Regions from separate parts of the Kitasatospora sp. NPDC059812 genome, predicted to be linked through region 1. Evidence: riboswitches for the same ligand, from Rfam matches in the RefSeq annotation. Region 1 holds a riboswitch; each other region holds the start of a gene.

Region 1 (3,754 bases):
ACCGTCAACCTGATCGGCAACGGCACGTACGCGCTGCTGCGCAACCCGGAGCAGCGCAGGCTGCTGCAGGAGTCGGTGGTGCGCGGCGAGACGGCGCTGCTGGACACCGGGATCGAGGAACTCCTGCGCTACGACGGGCCGGTGGAGATGGCGACGTGGCGCTTCGCGACGCGGCCGCTGTCGATCGGCGGGGTGGACATCCCGGTGGGCGATCCGGTGCTGGTGGTGCTGGCCGCGGCGGATCGCGATCCGGCCAGGTTCGCGGACGAGAACACCCTGGACCTGGCCCGCACGGACAATCCGCACCTGGGTTTCGGCCACGGGATCCACTACTGCATCGGCGCCCCGCTGGCCCGCCTGGAGGGGCGGAGCGCACTGACCACGCTGCTTTCCCGGCTGCCGGACCTGCGGCTCGCGGAAAGCCCGGAGAACCTGCGCTGGCGGGGCGGCCTGATCATGCGTGGCCTGCGGGAACTCCCGGTCGAATTCACACCGGAGGCCCGCTCTCCGCACGCGCCGGTCACGTCGGCCGACGCTCCGACACGCTGACGGCGCGTCTCCGGCGGCTCGTGGAGCCAGGTCTGAACCCGCATTAATCCGGACATACCGCCGCCGTTGGTAGGCGATTGACCACGCGCCGTAATTTGTGTGTGATATCGGTGATATGAGCTTGTTATTGGTCTGATGATCTGTCTACTCTCCCTGGAGTTCGCAGCTGCGGACCTCGTGCGCGGAACGCCGAATCCTGCCCGCCGCGTCACGGGAAACCGACCAGACCCTGGGCAGGGGCGGGGGAACCAGGTTTGTTGCCGTTCCCCAACGGCTTGGGGTGAAGCCGCCCGAGCGGAATCGTTTCCGCTTTCGGCGGCCGGGCCACCTCCCGGTCCGAACCCGACAGCTCACCTCGCAGGCGTGCGGAGAGGGACCTCGTCATGCTGTTCGTTGGAACTGGCCGCCACCGTCGTCGCACCCAGACCGAGAAGGCCATCGCCGTCGCCGGTGTGGCCGGCGTCGGACTCGCGATGCCGCTCCTCACCGCCACCGGCGCCTCCGCCGCCCCGGCCTCCACCTGGGACGCCGTCGCCCAGTGCGAGAGCGGCGGCAACTGGAGCATCAACACCGGCAACGGCTTCTCCGGCGGCCTGCAGTTCACGCCCAGCACCTGGAAGGCGTACGGCGGCACCTCCTACGCCCCGCAGGCCAACCAGGCCAGCAAGGCGCAGCAGATCTCGGTCGCCGAGAAGGTGCTGGCCTCGCAGGGCCCGGGCGCCTGGCCCGTCTGCTCCCAGAAGGCCGGTCTGAGCAAGGGCGGCGCCCCGGCCTCCGTGGACACCTCCACGGACGCCAAGCCCGCCAAGCAGTCCGCCGCCAAGCCGACCCAGCAGGCGCAGACCCCGAAGCCCGCCCAGCAGCCGGTCCAGCAGGCCGCCCCGAAGCCGGCCGCCCAGCAGCCCGTCCAGCAGGCCCCGCAGCAGACGCAGCCGCAGACCCAGGGCTTCTCCGGCAAGGCCGGCTGGGACGCCGACGCGAAGGTGTACTGGTACCAGAACAACGGCGCCTGGTACTGGACCAGCCACCAGAGCGTCTACCAGCAGTACGCGGGCCAGCCCGCCGCCCAGCCGCAGTACGCGCCCCGCGCCGCGCAGCCCGCACAGTCCGCCCCGGCCGCGCAGCCCGCCGCCGCGCAGGGCGGTCACGACTACACCGTCCGGGCCGGCGACACGCTGTCGACGATCGCCGCCGCCCAGGGCGTGTCCGGCGGCTGGCAGTCGGTGTACGACGGCAACCGCGGCACCGTCGGCGGCAACCCCAACCTGATCATGCCCGGCCAGGTGCTGCACCTCGGCTGAGCGGCCCGGGCCCTGAGCGGCCCGCGCCCTGCGGGCGAAGGGGGACGGGCGCCGTCCCCCTTCGCCCGCATTCCCCCGTATTCGCCCGCTTCGATCGGGCAAGCAGGTGAACTACTGGTGGGTAGCCGGGCCACACGCTGAGACGGGACCGAGGCCAGCGCGGCCCCGGGGGCCGGGGCGGTTAGGCTCTGGTCGTAACGACTCCGCAATCGTCCCGCCGGCAGCACCCAACGTCAGCCGGACCCTGCTTCCGCAAGGAGATGCCTCGTGCCGTCCATCGATGTCGTCGTAGCCCGTGAGATTCTCGACTCGCGTGGCAACCCCACGGTCGAGGTCGAGGTCGGCCTCGACGACGGCAGCACCGGTCGTGCCGCTGTCCCGTCGGGTGCCTCCACCGGCGCCTTCGAGGCGCTGGAGCTGCGCGACGGTGACAAGAACCGCTACTTCGGCAAGGGCGTGGAGAAGGCCGTCCTGGCCGTCATCGAGCAGATCGGCCCGGAGCTGGTCGGCTACGACGCCACCGAGCAGCGCCTGATCGACCAGGCCATGCTCGACCTGGACGCCACCCCGGACAAGTCCTCGCTCGGCGCCAACGCGATCCTGGGCGTCTCGCTGGCCGTGGCGCACGCCGCCTCCGAGGCCAGCGACCTGCCGCTGTTCCGCTACCTGGGCGGCCCGAACGCGCACGTGCTGCCCGTTCCGATGATGAACATCCTCAACGGCGGTTCGCACGCGGACTCCAACGTCGACATCCAGGAGTTCATGATCGCCCCGATCGGCGCGGAGTCCTTCTCCGAGGCCGTCCGCTGGGGCGTCGAGGTCTACCACACCCTCAAGGGCGTGCTGAAGGAGCGCGGCCTGTCCACCGGCCTCGGCGACGAGGGCGGCTTCGCGCCGAACCTGGACAGCAACCGCGAGGCCCTGGACCTCATCACCGAGGCCATCCAGAAGGCCGGCTACGTGCCCGGCCGCGACATCGCGCTCGCCCTGGACGTCGCCGCGTCCGAGTTCTACGAGGACGGCGCCTACCAGTTCGAGGGCAAGGCCATCTCCGCCGCCGAGCTCATCGAGTACTACGCCGAGCTGGTCGACGCCTACCCGCTGGTCTCCATCGAGGACCCGCTGGACGAGTCGGACTGGGACGGCTGGAAGGCCATGACCGTCAAGCTGGGCGACAAGGTCCAGCTGGTCGGCGACGACCTGTTCGTCACCAACCCGGCCCGCCTGGCCAGGGGCATCGAGACCGGCACCGCCAACGCGCTGCTGGTGAAGGTGAACCAGATCGGCTCGCTGACCGAGACCCTGGACGCCGTCGAGCTGGCCCAGCGCAACGGCTACCGCTGCATGATGTCGCACCGCTCCGGCGAGACCGAGGACGTCACCATCGCCGACCTGGCCGTCGCCACCAACTGCGGCCAGATCAAGACCGGCGCCCCGGCCCGCTCCGAGCGCGTCGCCAAGTACAACCAGCTGCTGCGCATCGAGGAGATCCTCGACGACGCCGCCGAGTACGCCGGCCGCGGCGCCTTCCCGCGTTTCCGTTCCGCGGAATAGCAAGCACAGCCGTTCCGCGGAGTAGCAAGCACAGCCGCTCCGCGGAGCAGCAAGCTCAGCCGCTCCTCGGAGCGGCGAGCACGGTCGCTCCGCCGACCGGTGAGCACGCCTGACCGGTGCCCCGCCGTTCACCCCGTAGGGTGGACGGCGGGGCACCGTCGCGACCAGGAGGGGAACGGGAGATGGCAGGCTGGAGGATCCCGGGCTTGGCGGCCCGGCCTCGCTTCACGAGCCGGGCGACCGTCCTCGTCCTGGTGCTCTGCTCGCTAGTGGCGATCCTCGCCTACCCGACGCGGCAGTTCATCTCCCAGCGCGCCGAGATCTCCGCCCAGCAGGCGAAGGCCGACCGC
Region 2 (3,754 bases), on a different contig from region 1:
GCGTCAACGGCCTGGCCGTCATCCTGCGCGGCTACGCCTCGATGACCGGCGAGCTGGCCGGCGACCAGTGGAACGAGGGTGACGTCTCCTGCTCGGTGGTGCGCCGGGTCGCGCTGCCGGACGCCTTCTTCGCCTTCGACGGCCTGCTGGAGACCTTCCTGACCGTTCTCGACGAGTTCGGCGCCTTCCCCGCCGTGATCGAGGCCGAGCTGGACCGCTACCTGCCGTTCCTCGCCACCACCAAGGTGCTGATGGGCGCGGTGCGCGCGGGCGTCGGCCGGGAGACCGGGCACGAGGTCATCAAGGAGCACGCCGTCGCCTCCGCGCTGGCGATGCGTGCGGGTGGCCGCGAGAACGAGCTGCTGGACCGGCTGGCCGCCGACGAGCGGATCCCGCTGGACCGGGCCGGGCTGGACGCGCTGCTGGCCGACCGGCTTTCCTTCACCGGTGCGGCCGGCGCCCAGGTCGCCGAGGTGGTCCGCCAGGTGGAGGCCGTCGCCGCCGCCTACCCGGAGGCCGCCAAGTACGCGCCGGCCGACATTCTCTGACGGGCAGTACTTCCTGACGATTCGTCAGCCGGCTGAGGGCCCTGCCGCCGATCCGGTGGCGGGGCCCTCGTCCGTGTGGACGTGGCCCGGGTCGAGTGGTGGGGTGGTGCCGCAGGCCCACTCGCAGTCCGGCTCGGCCACCGGGCGGTCCACCGGCGCGAGCACGTTGCCGCGGACGGTGGCGAAGGCCGTCAGCCCGCCGGTGACCAGCAGTCCGGCGCAGATCAGCATCGCGGTGCGGAAGGCGGAGTCCACGGCGGACGGCACCCGGTAGGCGTCGCCGCTCAGCCCGGCGAGCGAGGGCAGCGCGGCGACCGCGAGCAGCCCGGCCGCGCGGGCGGCGGCGTTGTTGACGCCGCTGGCGATGCCCGCGTGCCGGACCTCGACGGCGGCCAGCACCGTCGCCGTCAGCGGCGCGACCAGCAGGGTCATCCCGCAGCCCAGCACCGTGACGGCGGGCAGCACGTCCGCCCAGTAGGAGGAGCCGGGGCCGATGCGCAGCATCAGCAGCACCCCGGCGGCGCACAGCAGCGGACCGACGGTGAGCGGGATCCGGGGGCCGATCCGCTTGCCCAGCCGCCCGGCGCGCGCCGACAGGGTCAGCATCAGCACGGTGATCGGGATCAGGGCGAGGCCGGAGACCAGCGGGGAGAAGCCGGAGACGATCTGCAACTGCACCACCAGCAGGAAGAACACCCCGCTGAACGCCGCGTAGACGCAGAGGGTGACCAGGTTGACGGCGGTGAACAGCCGGGAGGAGAAGAGGCCGAGCGGCAGCATCGGCTCGGCGGCGCGGCGCTCGACCGCGATGAAGGCCGCGCCGAGCAGCAGGCCGATCACGCCGGTGAGCCAGACCGCGGGGGACAGGCCTTCTCCGGCGGCGGTCAGCGCATAGGTGATCGCGCCGAGGGCGAGCGCGGCGAGCAGCGCGCCGAGCACGTCGAAGCGGCCGACGGCGCTCTCGTTCCGGCTCTCGGGGACGAACCGGGAGGTGACCGCGACCACGGCGGCCGCGAGCGGCAGGTTCAGCAGGAAGATCCACCGCCAGCCGGGGCCGTCCACCAGCCAGCCGCCGAGGAAGGGGCCGACCGCGGCCGACACCCCGCCGAGGCCCGACCACAGGCCGACCGCCGCCGAGCGGTCGTCCGGGTGGAAGACGGCTTGCAGCATGGCGAGCGAACCGGGGGTGAGCAGCGCCCCGCCGATGCCCTGGACGGCGCGGGCGGCGATCAGCACGTGGATGGTGGGGGCGGCGGCGCAGGCCGCGGAGGCGGCGGCGAACCAGAGCACGCCGATCAGGAAGACCCGGCGCCGGCCGTACCGGTCGCCGAGCGCGCCGCCGAGCAGGATCAGTCCGGCCAGGGTGAGCAGATAGGCGTTGAGCGTCCACTGCAGGGACGCGAGGGAGGCGCCGAGATCGGTGCCGATGCGGGGCAGCGCGACGTTCACCACGGTGCCGTCGAGCATCGCCATGCTGGAGCCGAGCACCGTCGCGAGGAGGACCCAGCGTCCCCGCGAGGTGCCCAGGCGCAGTGTTCCTGCTTCGGAGGTGGCCACGGGCCGATCCTGCGCCCGTGGGGCGTACGTGACAAGGGTCACCGGGGGGTGTGTCGGTGGGTGCGCGGTGCGTGAGCGGGTGGGTGCGCAGCGGTGGCGGAATCGGCGCAGCGTCGTGGATCAGTGGCGCCGGGTGAATGGATTGTGCACGTACGGTGCAGCCGATCATTCGGAGGGTCACCGCAGCTCGGGGGGTTGTTGCCGGTTCAAGTGATCGACATTGCTTCACCCGAACGGATGGGTTTTAGTTCAGCGACCGCCCGGCCAGTCCGGACGGATCCACCGGGTGGAACGCCGAATCCTGCCGCTGCCCGGTGGCTCGCACCGAACTCTGTACGGCAGGAGCGGGGGACCCACAGGTAAGTCGCCGGACCGGAAACGGCACGCTTTCGCGTACCCGGATCCAGGGCCGGCTAGGGGTGAAGCCGCATGTGCGGCCGGGCAACTCCAGCCCGAACCCGACAGCTCACCTCGCAGGCGTCGGAGAGGAAAATTCCATGCCTGCACAGGCTCGTCGTATCGCCCTGCCCCGCGCCGCCCGCATCGGGATCGCCACCGCCGTCACCGGTGTCTCCTTCGCCCTGCCGCTCGTCACCGCGATGAGCGCCCAGGCCTACCCCGCGCCGGCCGCCGCCGTCACCGCCGCCCCGGCCGCCGCTCCCGCCGACCAGGCCCAGGCCCCGTCGCAGGAGAGCTACCGCGTCGTCAGCGGCGACACCCTGTCCCGGATCGCCGACGCCCAGCACGTCGACGGCGGCTGGCAGGCGCTGTACGACCACAACCGCGAGGTCGTCGGCGGCAACCCGGACCTGATCTTCCCCGGTCAGCAGCTCGTGATCGCCGGCCAGGCCGCCCCGGCCAAGCCCGTTGCCCCGGCGAAGCCCGCCCAGCCGTCCGCCCAGGACGCCGCGCCGGCCACCACCGCCGCCAAGCCGCAGGCCCAGCTGGAGGTCCGGACCGAGGCGGCCAAGCCGTCCGCCCAGCTCCAGACCCAGCTGCAGACCGCCGCGCCGACCACCGCGGTCACCGCCGTGCCGGTCGCCGCCGCCTCCGCCTTCGTCGCCCCGCTGGCCAGCCCGAAGCTGGGCACCGCCTACGGCGTGGCCGGCTCGATGTGGGCCTCCGGCCACCACACCGGCCAGGACTTCGTCGCCTCCACCGGCACCCCGCTGCGCGCCGTCGGCAACGGCGTCGTGGTGAAGGCCGGCAACGGCGGCGCCTACGGCAACGAGGTCGAGATCAAGCTCGCCGACGGCCACTTCGCCGAGTACGCGCACCTCTCCTCGATCGGTGTGAAGATCGGTCAGGCCGTCAAGGCCGGACAGCAGATCGGCCTCTCCGGCGCGACCGGCAACGTGACCGGCCCGCACCTGCACTTCGAGATCCGCAACGGCTCGGAGTACGGCTCGGACATCAACCCGGTCGCCTACCTGCGGGCCCACGGCGTCGCGCTCTGACCAGTGCCGGATGCACCGGATGCACCGGATGCACCGGATGTGCCGGATGCGTCGGGTGAGGAACCACCGCTGCTACGGGGCGAATCGACCGCCCGGGATGGTCATGTCGGGTGACCGCTCGACCGGGTGATCGCCGCAGCAGTGGACATGGGCGCGGGACACGCCCAGGCCGGCCCGGGGGGGGGGGGGGGG
Region 3 (3,754 bases), on a different contig from region 1:
ACCCGGCTGGTGGAGAAGTTGCAGGCGGAGCTCGCCGAGCTGCGGTCAGCGGCCCGGGCGGACCTGGAGCGGCAGCGTGCGGAGTCCGAGGACGTCCGCCGGGAGGCCGAGTCGCTGCGGAAGAAGGTGCGCTCGCTGGAGAGCGACACCCGCCGGGCGCAGGCCGAGACCAGGCGGCTGACCGCCGAGCTGGAGGCCGCGAGGGCGCAGGCGGCCACCGAGCGCGGCGCTGCGGAGTCCGAGGCGCGGCGGCTGCGGCACCGGGTCGGCGAGCTGGAGACGGCGGCCGAGCAGGGCCGCCGGTCGGCCCGCGAGGGCCGCAGCGTCGAGGACATGCGGCTGCGGCTGCTGCTGGACACGGTGCTGCAGTCGGCGCAGGGGCTCCAGCGGGAGCTGGCGCTGCCGGTCTCCCAGATCCGGCCGGGGGACCTGGTGGAGGCGGTGGTGCCGGGGGCGGCCTCGCCGCACGACGTGGCCCGGCGCGGTCTGGCCGACGACGATCCGGCGCTGCTGGACCAGTTGCTGGCGATCCCGCAGGTGCACCTGGTGGTGGACGGCTACAACGTGACCAAGACGGGCTATCCGACGCTGCCGCTGGAGCAGCAGCGGATCCGGCTGCTGGGCGGGCTGGCGATGCTGGCCCAGCGCACGCAGGCGGAGGTCACCTGCGTGTTCGACGGGCAGGACCTGGACGTTCCGGTGATCATGGCGCCACCGCGGGGGGTGCGGGTGCGGTTCAGCCGGACCGGCGAGACCGCGGACGAGCTGATCCGCCGTCTGGTGCGGGCCGAGCCGCAGGGGCGTCCGGTGGTGGTGGTGTCCACCGACCGGGAGGTCGCGGAGGGCGTGCGGAAGGCGGGCGCGCGCCCCGTGGCTTCCGTTCTGCTGCTGAACCGGCTGGCGCGGCCCTGACGGCTGCCTCGACGGAATGACGCCTGGTCAGCGCCCGGTTTGCGGCGGTGTGCACATCCGGTGAAGCCTGCGGGGGAAGTGGAGTTCACGCCTTCGGGGGAGTGGCAAAACCCGTGGATCTTCCCTAGGGTGTGGCGTCAAACCTATTTTCCGGATTCTCACCTGATCGGGTGAGGCCGATGGAAGAAGGAGCAATTCCCTTGGCCTCCCACCGCCGTCCCAAGCAGCCGAGCCGCGCCCGGGTCTCCGTGCTCACCGCTGCCGCGGCGACCGCGGTCGCCCTCTCCGCGCAGGTCGCCGCGCACGCCGCGCCCCAGCCCAGCAAGAGCGACGTCAAGGCGCAGATCGACCAGCTCCAGCAGGACCAGGAGCAGGCGGCGGAGAAGTACAACGGCGCTAAGGAGCGGGCCGACCAGCTCCGCAAGCAGTCCGACCAGCTGCAGGACAAGGTGGCCCGCAGCCAGGACGAGATGACCCAGCTCCAGACCGGCCTGGCCGGCGTGGCGGGCGAGCAGTACCGCACCGGCGGCATCGACCCGTCCGTCCAGCTGATGCTCTCCTCGGACCCGTCCGGCTACCTGGAGAAGGCGTCCAGCGCCCAGCAGGCCAGCGCCAGCGAGTCCGAGGCGCTCAAGGGCCTGCTGGACCAGCAGCGTCGGCTGGACCAGGAGAAGTCCGAGGCCGCCGCCGTCCTGGCCTCGCTCGACTCCACCACCAAGGACCTGAACCAGGCCAAGACGGACGTCAACCAGAAGCTCAAGGCCGCGCAGGATCTGCTGAACTCGCTCAGCGCCTCCGACCGCGCCGCGCTGCGGGCCCAGCAGCAGCAGGACGACCGCGCCTCGCGCGGCAGCGACCGGGCCGACCTCGGCAGCCTCCCGCAGGCCGGCGGCTACGCGGGCGTGGCCGTCGCCAAGGCGATGAGCAAGCAGGGCTCGCCGTACGTGTGGGGCGCCACCGGCTCGACCACCTTCGACTGCTCGGGCCTGATGGTCTGGGCGTACGGCCAGGCCGGCGTCTCGCTGCCGCGTACCTCGCAGGAGCAGGGCAACGTCGGCACCAAGGTCACGCTGGACCAGGCCCAGCCGGGCGACCTGGTCATCTACGGCCCCGACCGGCACCACGTCGGGATGTACATCGGCAACGGCATGGTGGTGCACGCGCCGCACACCGGCGACGTGGTGAAGGTGATGAAGGTCGACGCGATGCCGATCAACACGATCCGCCGGGTCTGACGGCCCGACACGCCCGAAGGGCCCCGTCCGGGCCTGTGATCCACGCCACCCTCCGACCGGGGGTGGCGTTCGGGTTTTGTCCGCCGTGCGAGTCCCCGGTGAAGACTGATCAGCTTTGCGTACGGCGGTGATCACTATGTGTCATATTCACAAAAGAACTTTGGTCTTCTTCCGTCTTTTTTCTGACAAGGATTTGAACGGATCACGGTTCAGTTACTAGGGTCGTGCCCCGAACCACCGCACTCCCGATCGCCCAGCCAGGGTGACGGCGGTGGTTTCCGTCGAGTTCGTGACGCAGCGGGGCGGGCCCAGTGCCTGCCCGACGGGGAGCCCAGCAGTCGGGGGTGCTGTCGAACGGAGCCGGGGAACCACGTTCCTCCGGGGTGAATCGGCGCCAGGTCGGCCGGTGGAACGGCCGTGAGGCGTCGTAGGGCACGCTTCCGGCCCGAACCCGTCAGCTCACCCGGTAGACGGCGTAGGAAGAAGGAGTCCGCCTTCGTGGCGTCCCATCGTCGTCCCAAGCCCGCTAGTCGCACCCGGGTCTCGATCATGACCGGCTTCGCCGCCGCGGCCGTCGCGCTGTCCGCGCAGTCCGGCGCCCACGCCGACCCGCAGCCGACCAAGGACCAGGTCAAGGAGCAGGTCGACCAGCTCAACGAGCAGGCCGAGGTCGCGACCGAGAAGCTCAACGCCGCCCAGGAGAAGCAGCAGCAGCTGCAGAAGCAGGTCACCGACCTCCAGGACCAGGTGGCGCGGCAGCAGGGGCAGGTGACCGACCTTCAGGGCGGCCTGGCCGAGATCGCCGGCGAGCAGTACCGCAACGGCGGCATATCGCAGACCGTCCAGCTGATGTTCTCCGCCAGCCCGGACACCTTCCTGAGCCAGGCCGACACGCTGAACCAGGCCGGCGGCACCCAGAAGGGCCAGCTCAAGCAGCTCCAGGACGAGCAGCGCAAGCTCGACCAGGTGCGCTCCGAGGCCCAGGGCAAGCTCGCCGAGATGGAGACCACCACCCAGCAGCTGAAGAGCGCCAAGGACGAGGTCCAGGGCAAGCTCAAGGCCGCGCAGGACCTCTTCAACACCCTGTCCGAGCAGGAGCGCCAGGCGATCCGCGCGGCCGAGGAGAAGGCCGCCGCCGAGGCCAAGGCGAAGGCCGACGCCGCCGCGAAGGCCGCCCAGCAGCAGGCGGCGGCCCAGCAGGCCGCCGACCGCTCCTCCCGCGACAACAGCCGCACCGACCTGAGCGCGTCGCAGGCCCCCGCCGCGCCGGTCACCAAGCCGAGCGCCGGCAGCTCGCGCGGCGCCGCGGCGCTGTCCATCGCCGCCTCCAAGATCGGCAGCCCGTACGTCTACGGCGCCTCCGGCCCCGGCTCCTTCGACTGCTCGGGCCTGATGGTCTGGGCGTTCAACCAGGTCGACGTGGCGCTGCCGCGCACCTCGCAGGAGCAGGCCCACGCCGGTACCCGGATCGGCACCGACCTCTCCCAGGCCCAGCCCGGCGACCTGCTGATCTTCTACGGGGACGCCCACCACGTCGGCATCTACGCCGGCAACGGCCAGGTGCTGCACGCGCCCAAGCCCGGCGCGTCGGTCCGCTACGAGGCGGT
Region 4 (3,754 bases), on a different contig from region 1:
CGGCGAAGTCCGGCGCCCAGTTGGCGACGGTCTGCAGGCGCACGCCCGAGCTCGGGTTGGCGGCCTCGACGTACTGGCCGCCGCCGATGTAGATCGCGACGTGGTAGACGCCGGAGTTCTGGCCGTTGTTGGACCAGAACAGCAGGTCGCCCGCCTGCAGGCTGTCCAGCGAGACGCGGGTGCTGGCGGCGGCCTGGTCGGCGGCGACGCGTGGGACGGAGACACCCGCGGCGCGCAGCGCGGCCTGGGTCAGGCCGGAGCAGTCCCAACCGCCGTTGCCGGTACCGCCGTAGACGTACGCCTGGCCGACCTTCGACTGGGCGAAGGAGACCGCGGCGGCCATGCTGCCGGTGGCGGCCGGGGCCTGAGCGGGGGTCTGCGCCTGGGCGGCCGGCTTGGAAGCCGGCTTGGCGGCCGGGGCCGGGGCCGGGGCCTGCGGCTGGGCGGTCGGCTTGGCGTTCACGGCGGCGCCGTTGGAGGTCTGGCCGGACTTCTGCGAGCGGTCGAACCAGGTGAAGTCCGAGCCGGACTGGTCGGTCTGAGCCGACTGCTGGGCCTGGCCGCCGTCCTTGAACGAGAGGCGCTGGCCCGGGTAGATGGTGTCCGGACCCTCGGTCAGGGTGCCGCGGTTGAGCTCGTACAGCCGCTGCCAGCCGCCCTGGAGGTTGTGCTTGTCGGCGATCGAGGACAGCCAGTCGCCGGAGGCGACGGTGTAGTCGTCGCCCTGGGGCTGGGCGCTGTTCTGGGCCTGGTTCTGGCCCTTCTGCGCCGAGGTGCCGTTGGCGGAGTCGGCGGGGGCCTGTGCCTGGTCCTGGGCCGGTGCGGCCGGCTTGGCGGGCTTCGCGGCCGGGGTGGCCGGGGCCTGGCTCTGCGCGGGCTTGGCGGCCGGGGTGGCCGGGGCCTGGCTCTGCGCGGGCTTGGCGGCCGGGGTGGCCGGCTTCGCGGCGGGCTTGGTGGCGGTCGAGCTGGCAGCCGAGCCGGTGGTCGAGCCGGCCGAGGTGTCGACGGCAGCCGCGGCGCCGCCCTTGGTCAGGCCGGCCTGGACCGAGCACACCGGCCAGGCGCCGGGGCCCTGCGAGGCGAGGACCTTCTCGGCGACGGCGATCTGCTGGTCCTTGGTGGCCTGGTTGGCCTGGGGGGCGTACGCGGTGCCGCCGAAGGCGGCCCAGGTGCTGGAGGTGAACTGCAGGCCGCCGTAGAAGCCGTTGCCGGTGTTGATGCTCCAGTTGCCGGTGCTCTCGCACTGGGCGACCTTGTCCCAGGTGGCGACGGAGGCGGCGGAGGCGGTGCCGGAGGTGAGGCAGGGGATGGTGAGGCCGACGCCCGCGACGCCGATGGCGGCGATCACGCGTCGGGTACGACTGGACAGACGGGTGCCGTTGGTGGGCAGCATGAAGACGCAGTCCTCTCCCACGCCTGCGAGGTGAGCTGTCGGATTCGGGCTGGAGTTGCCCGGCCGCGCTGTGGGCGCGGCTTCACCCCTAGCCCTGGATCGTTCCGGGGAACGGTCCGGGGCGACTTACCTGTGGGTCCCCCGCTCCTGCCGTGGTGCGTTTTCGCGCTGCCAGGACATCCGACGGCAGGACTCGGCGTCGCGGATGAACTGGGTTCGTGTGGCCACGAACGGGGAGCACGTTAAGCAGACTTAAGTTCAAACTGCAAACACCTGTGACGCGCATCACGGTTTGGCGAGAACGGTCGTTCCCCTCGCTCGCCATGATCGAAAATGGCCGATTTCCGGCAATGCCGCGAAGGGCGTGCACAACTGTCTGTGCTTCAGGAGGCGGGTGACGGCGGGTCGGGTCCCCCGGGGGCCGCCCGCCGAGAAGGAGGTGCGTCCACACTGTGGCCGTCGGGGGATGGATCGAGCGACGGCGAACAAATGCGGATAGAACGGACATCGCACCTATTCGCCCTTTAACTCCCTTACGGGACAAGCAGGAAGGGCCCGGAACGGCTACGTTCCGGGCCCTTCACGCGTGCGGTGACCGCTACTGGCCGGCCGACTCCTCGGTGGCGGTGCGAGCGGCGTGGGCGGCGTGACCGCCCCGGCCGGAGTGGTCGGCGTGCGCGCCCTCGGCGGTCTCCGCCGCCTCGGCCTCGGCCTGCGCCAGGGCCTCGGGGGAGGGTGCCGGCAGCGCGGCCAGGTAGGTGGCGGCGATCAGCTGGCCGACCGTCGGGTAGGCGCCCAGCGGCGCCGCGGACGGGCAGCCGGTCTCCTCGGCGGCCGTGGCGAGCAGTTCGGAGTCGGCCTCCGGCCCGATCACCAGCGGGGCCAGCGCCGGGCGCTGGGAGCCGGTCTCCTTGAGGTGGTTGACGGCCGCGGCGACCGAGCCCGGCACGTCGAGCGCGGCGGGCACGACCGGGACGGCCAGTCGTGCCGCCAGCAGGACACCGGTGATGCCGGCCGCGGCAGCGGCCTCCTCGCCGCCGACGGTGGTCAGCACGACGCCGTCCGCGGCGGTCGCGATGGCGAACAGCCGGGCCCGGTCGGCGCGTGCCAGACCGGCCTCGGACAGGCGCACGTGCACGGCCTCGGCGAGCAGCGGGTGCGGGCCGAGCACGTCGGTGACGGGGGCTCCGTACTCCGCGGCGAGGGCGTGAAGTTCGGTCAGGAATCCGTGCGGGCCGGGTACCAGCGGCACCAGGACCGGCGCGGGCAGGCCCGCCTCGGCGGCCATGGCCAGCAGTTCGGCGACGGTGCGGTCGTCACTGTCGACCCCCTGGGCGGCTTCGCCCGGGAGGTAGCCGACGGCGGTCTGGATGCCGCTCTGCTCGCTGCGGACGATCGACAGCAGCTCCTCGACGACCGAGCGGGACTCGGGCCCGGCGGTCGCGGGCACGGCGAGCACCAGGGCCGGGGAGCCGGCCGGGATCTCGGGGCGCTCGGGGCGGCGGTGGCGCCCCCGCGCACGGGAGCCTGGAGTGCGGACGGGCAGTGGCGCGCCCGGGATGGCTGCGGTGCTCATGCCGGAGATCGTAGGACATCGGCCCGTCAGGCCTGCATTCGGCTGCCGTTCGAGTTTCACGTGGTCATGGCGGGTGCGCCGCGTTCCCGCCGTGTCCGTCCGGGCGGTTTGCCCGCAATCCGGACATATCTCACCCAGCCTTCGAGCGATCACCGCTCGTAGCCCTGACGTGTCCGACGGGGCGTCGAGTTGCCTGTGTGGCGCGTGAGATGTCTCACAGCCAGGAGGTCGCCTGACGGAGCGTCACGGCAGCGCGACTCCGGGCGTCTGAAGATCAACATTCAGCGGGGAACCGCTCACGGCCGGTTATCGAGAATCTGGCGATTCACTCGGCTATGTCCGTTTACGTACCGTCAGGAGAAGGGCCCGTGAAGAGTTCCGAACTGCCGGTGAAAGGCCTCGTGCACCTGCAATGTCCCGTGCTGATGCACGTGCACAGCAGCTATCATCGCGTCAAGTGAGGCGTTGTGCCGGGCCGGTACGGGGCCGGTCCGTTCGTTCGGCGGGTGCCGGGAGCGCCGCGCTGGACGACCACTCCGGAGCTCTTCGGGAGATTTCTATGCACGACTCGCAGGACACGCACGGCTCGTACGACACCTACAACGGGATGGCGGCCGCCGACCTCAAGGGGGTTCTCTGGCAGAAGAGCCTGCACAGCAACTCCCAGGGGAACTGCGTCGAGTTCGCGGCCCTGCCGGGGGGCGATGTGGCGATGCGCAACTCGCGCTTCCCGGAAGGGCCGGCGCTCATCTACACCCGGGCCGAGATCGCCGCCCTGCTGCTGG

Evidence for each region. Region 1 has a riboswitch for cyclic di-AMP ahead of ACFV6D_RS36205 (transglycosylase family protein). Riboswitches for the same ligand answer to the same signal wherever they lie in the genome.
Region 2: another riboswitch for cyclic di-AMP. It lies ahead of ACFV6D_RS31335 (peptidoglycan DD-metalloendopeptidase family protein); the one in region 1 lies ahead of ACFV6D_RS36205 (transglycosylase family protein).
Region 3: another riboswitch for cyclic di-AMP. It lies ahead of ACFV6D_RS00340 (NlpC/P60 family protein); the one in region 1 lies ahead of ACFV6D_RS36205 (transglycosylase family protein).
Region 4: another riboswitch for cyclic di-AMP. It lies ahead of ACFV6D_RS22920 (transglycosylase family protein); the one in region 1 lies ahead of ACFV6D_RS36205 (transglycosylase family protein).

What each region holds. Positions count from the first base shown of each region.
Region 1 covers NZ_JBHWIO010000124.1:10,075-13,828, forward strand. Annotated here, with positions in the region: gene ACFV6D_RS36200 (cytochrome P450) at 1-549, shown strand, start outside; cyclic di-AMP (ydaO/yuaA leader) riboswitch at 760-927, shown strand; gene ACFV6D_RS36205 (transglycosylase family protein) at 933-1,850, shown strand; gene eno (phosphopyruvate hydratase) at 2,118-3,404, shown strand; gene ACFV6D_RS36215 (septum formation initiator family protein) at 3,611-3,754, shown strand, end outside.
Region 2 covers NZ_JBHWIO010000086.1:17,880-21,633, reverse strand. Annotated here, with positions in the region: gene purB (adenylosuccinate lyase) at 1-548, shown strand, start outside; gene ACFV6D_RS31340 (MFS transporter) at 573-2,105, opposite strand; cyclic di-AMP (ydaO/yuaA leader) riboswitch at 2,418-2,600, shown strand; gene ACFV6D_RS31335 (peptidoglycan DD-metalloendopeptidase family protein) at 2,603-3,562, shown strand.
Region 3 covers NZ_JBHWIO010000001.1:72,200-75,953, forward strand. Annotated here, with positions in the region: gene ACFV6D_RS00330 (NYN domain-containing protein) at 1-912, shown strand, start outside; gene ACFV6D_RS00335 (NlpC/P60 family protein) at 1,113-2,147, shown strand; cyclic di-AMP (ydaO/yuaA leader) riboswitch at 2,486-2,635, shown strand; gene ACFV6D_RS00340 (NlpC/P60 family protein) at 2,646-3,754, shown strand, end outside.
Region 4 covers NZ_JBHWIO010000047.1:58,702-62,455, forward strand. Annotated here, with positions in the region: gene ACFV6D_RS22920 (transglycosylase family protein) at 1-1,414, opposite strand, end outside; cyclic di-AMP (ydaO/yuaA leader) riboswitch at 1,401-1,561, opposite strand; gene ACFV6D_RS22925 (hypothetical protein) at 1,992-2,969, opposite strand; gene ACFV6D_RS22930 (DUF397 domain-containing protein) at 3,529-3,754, shown strand, end outside.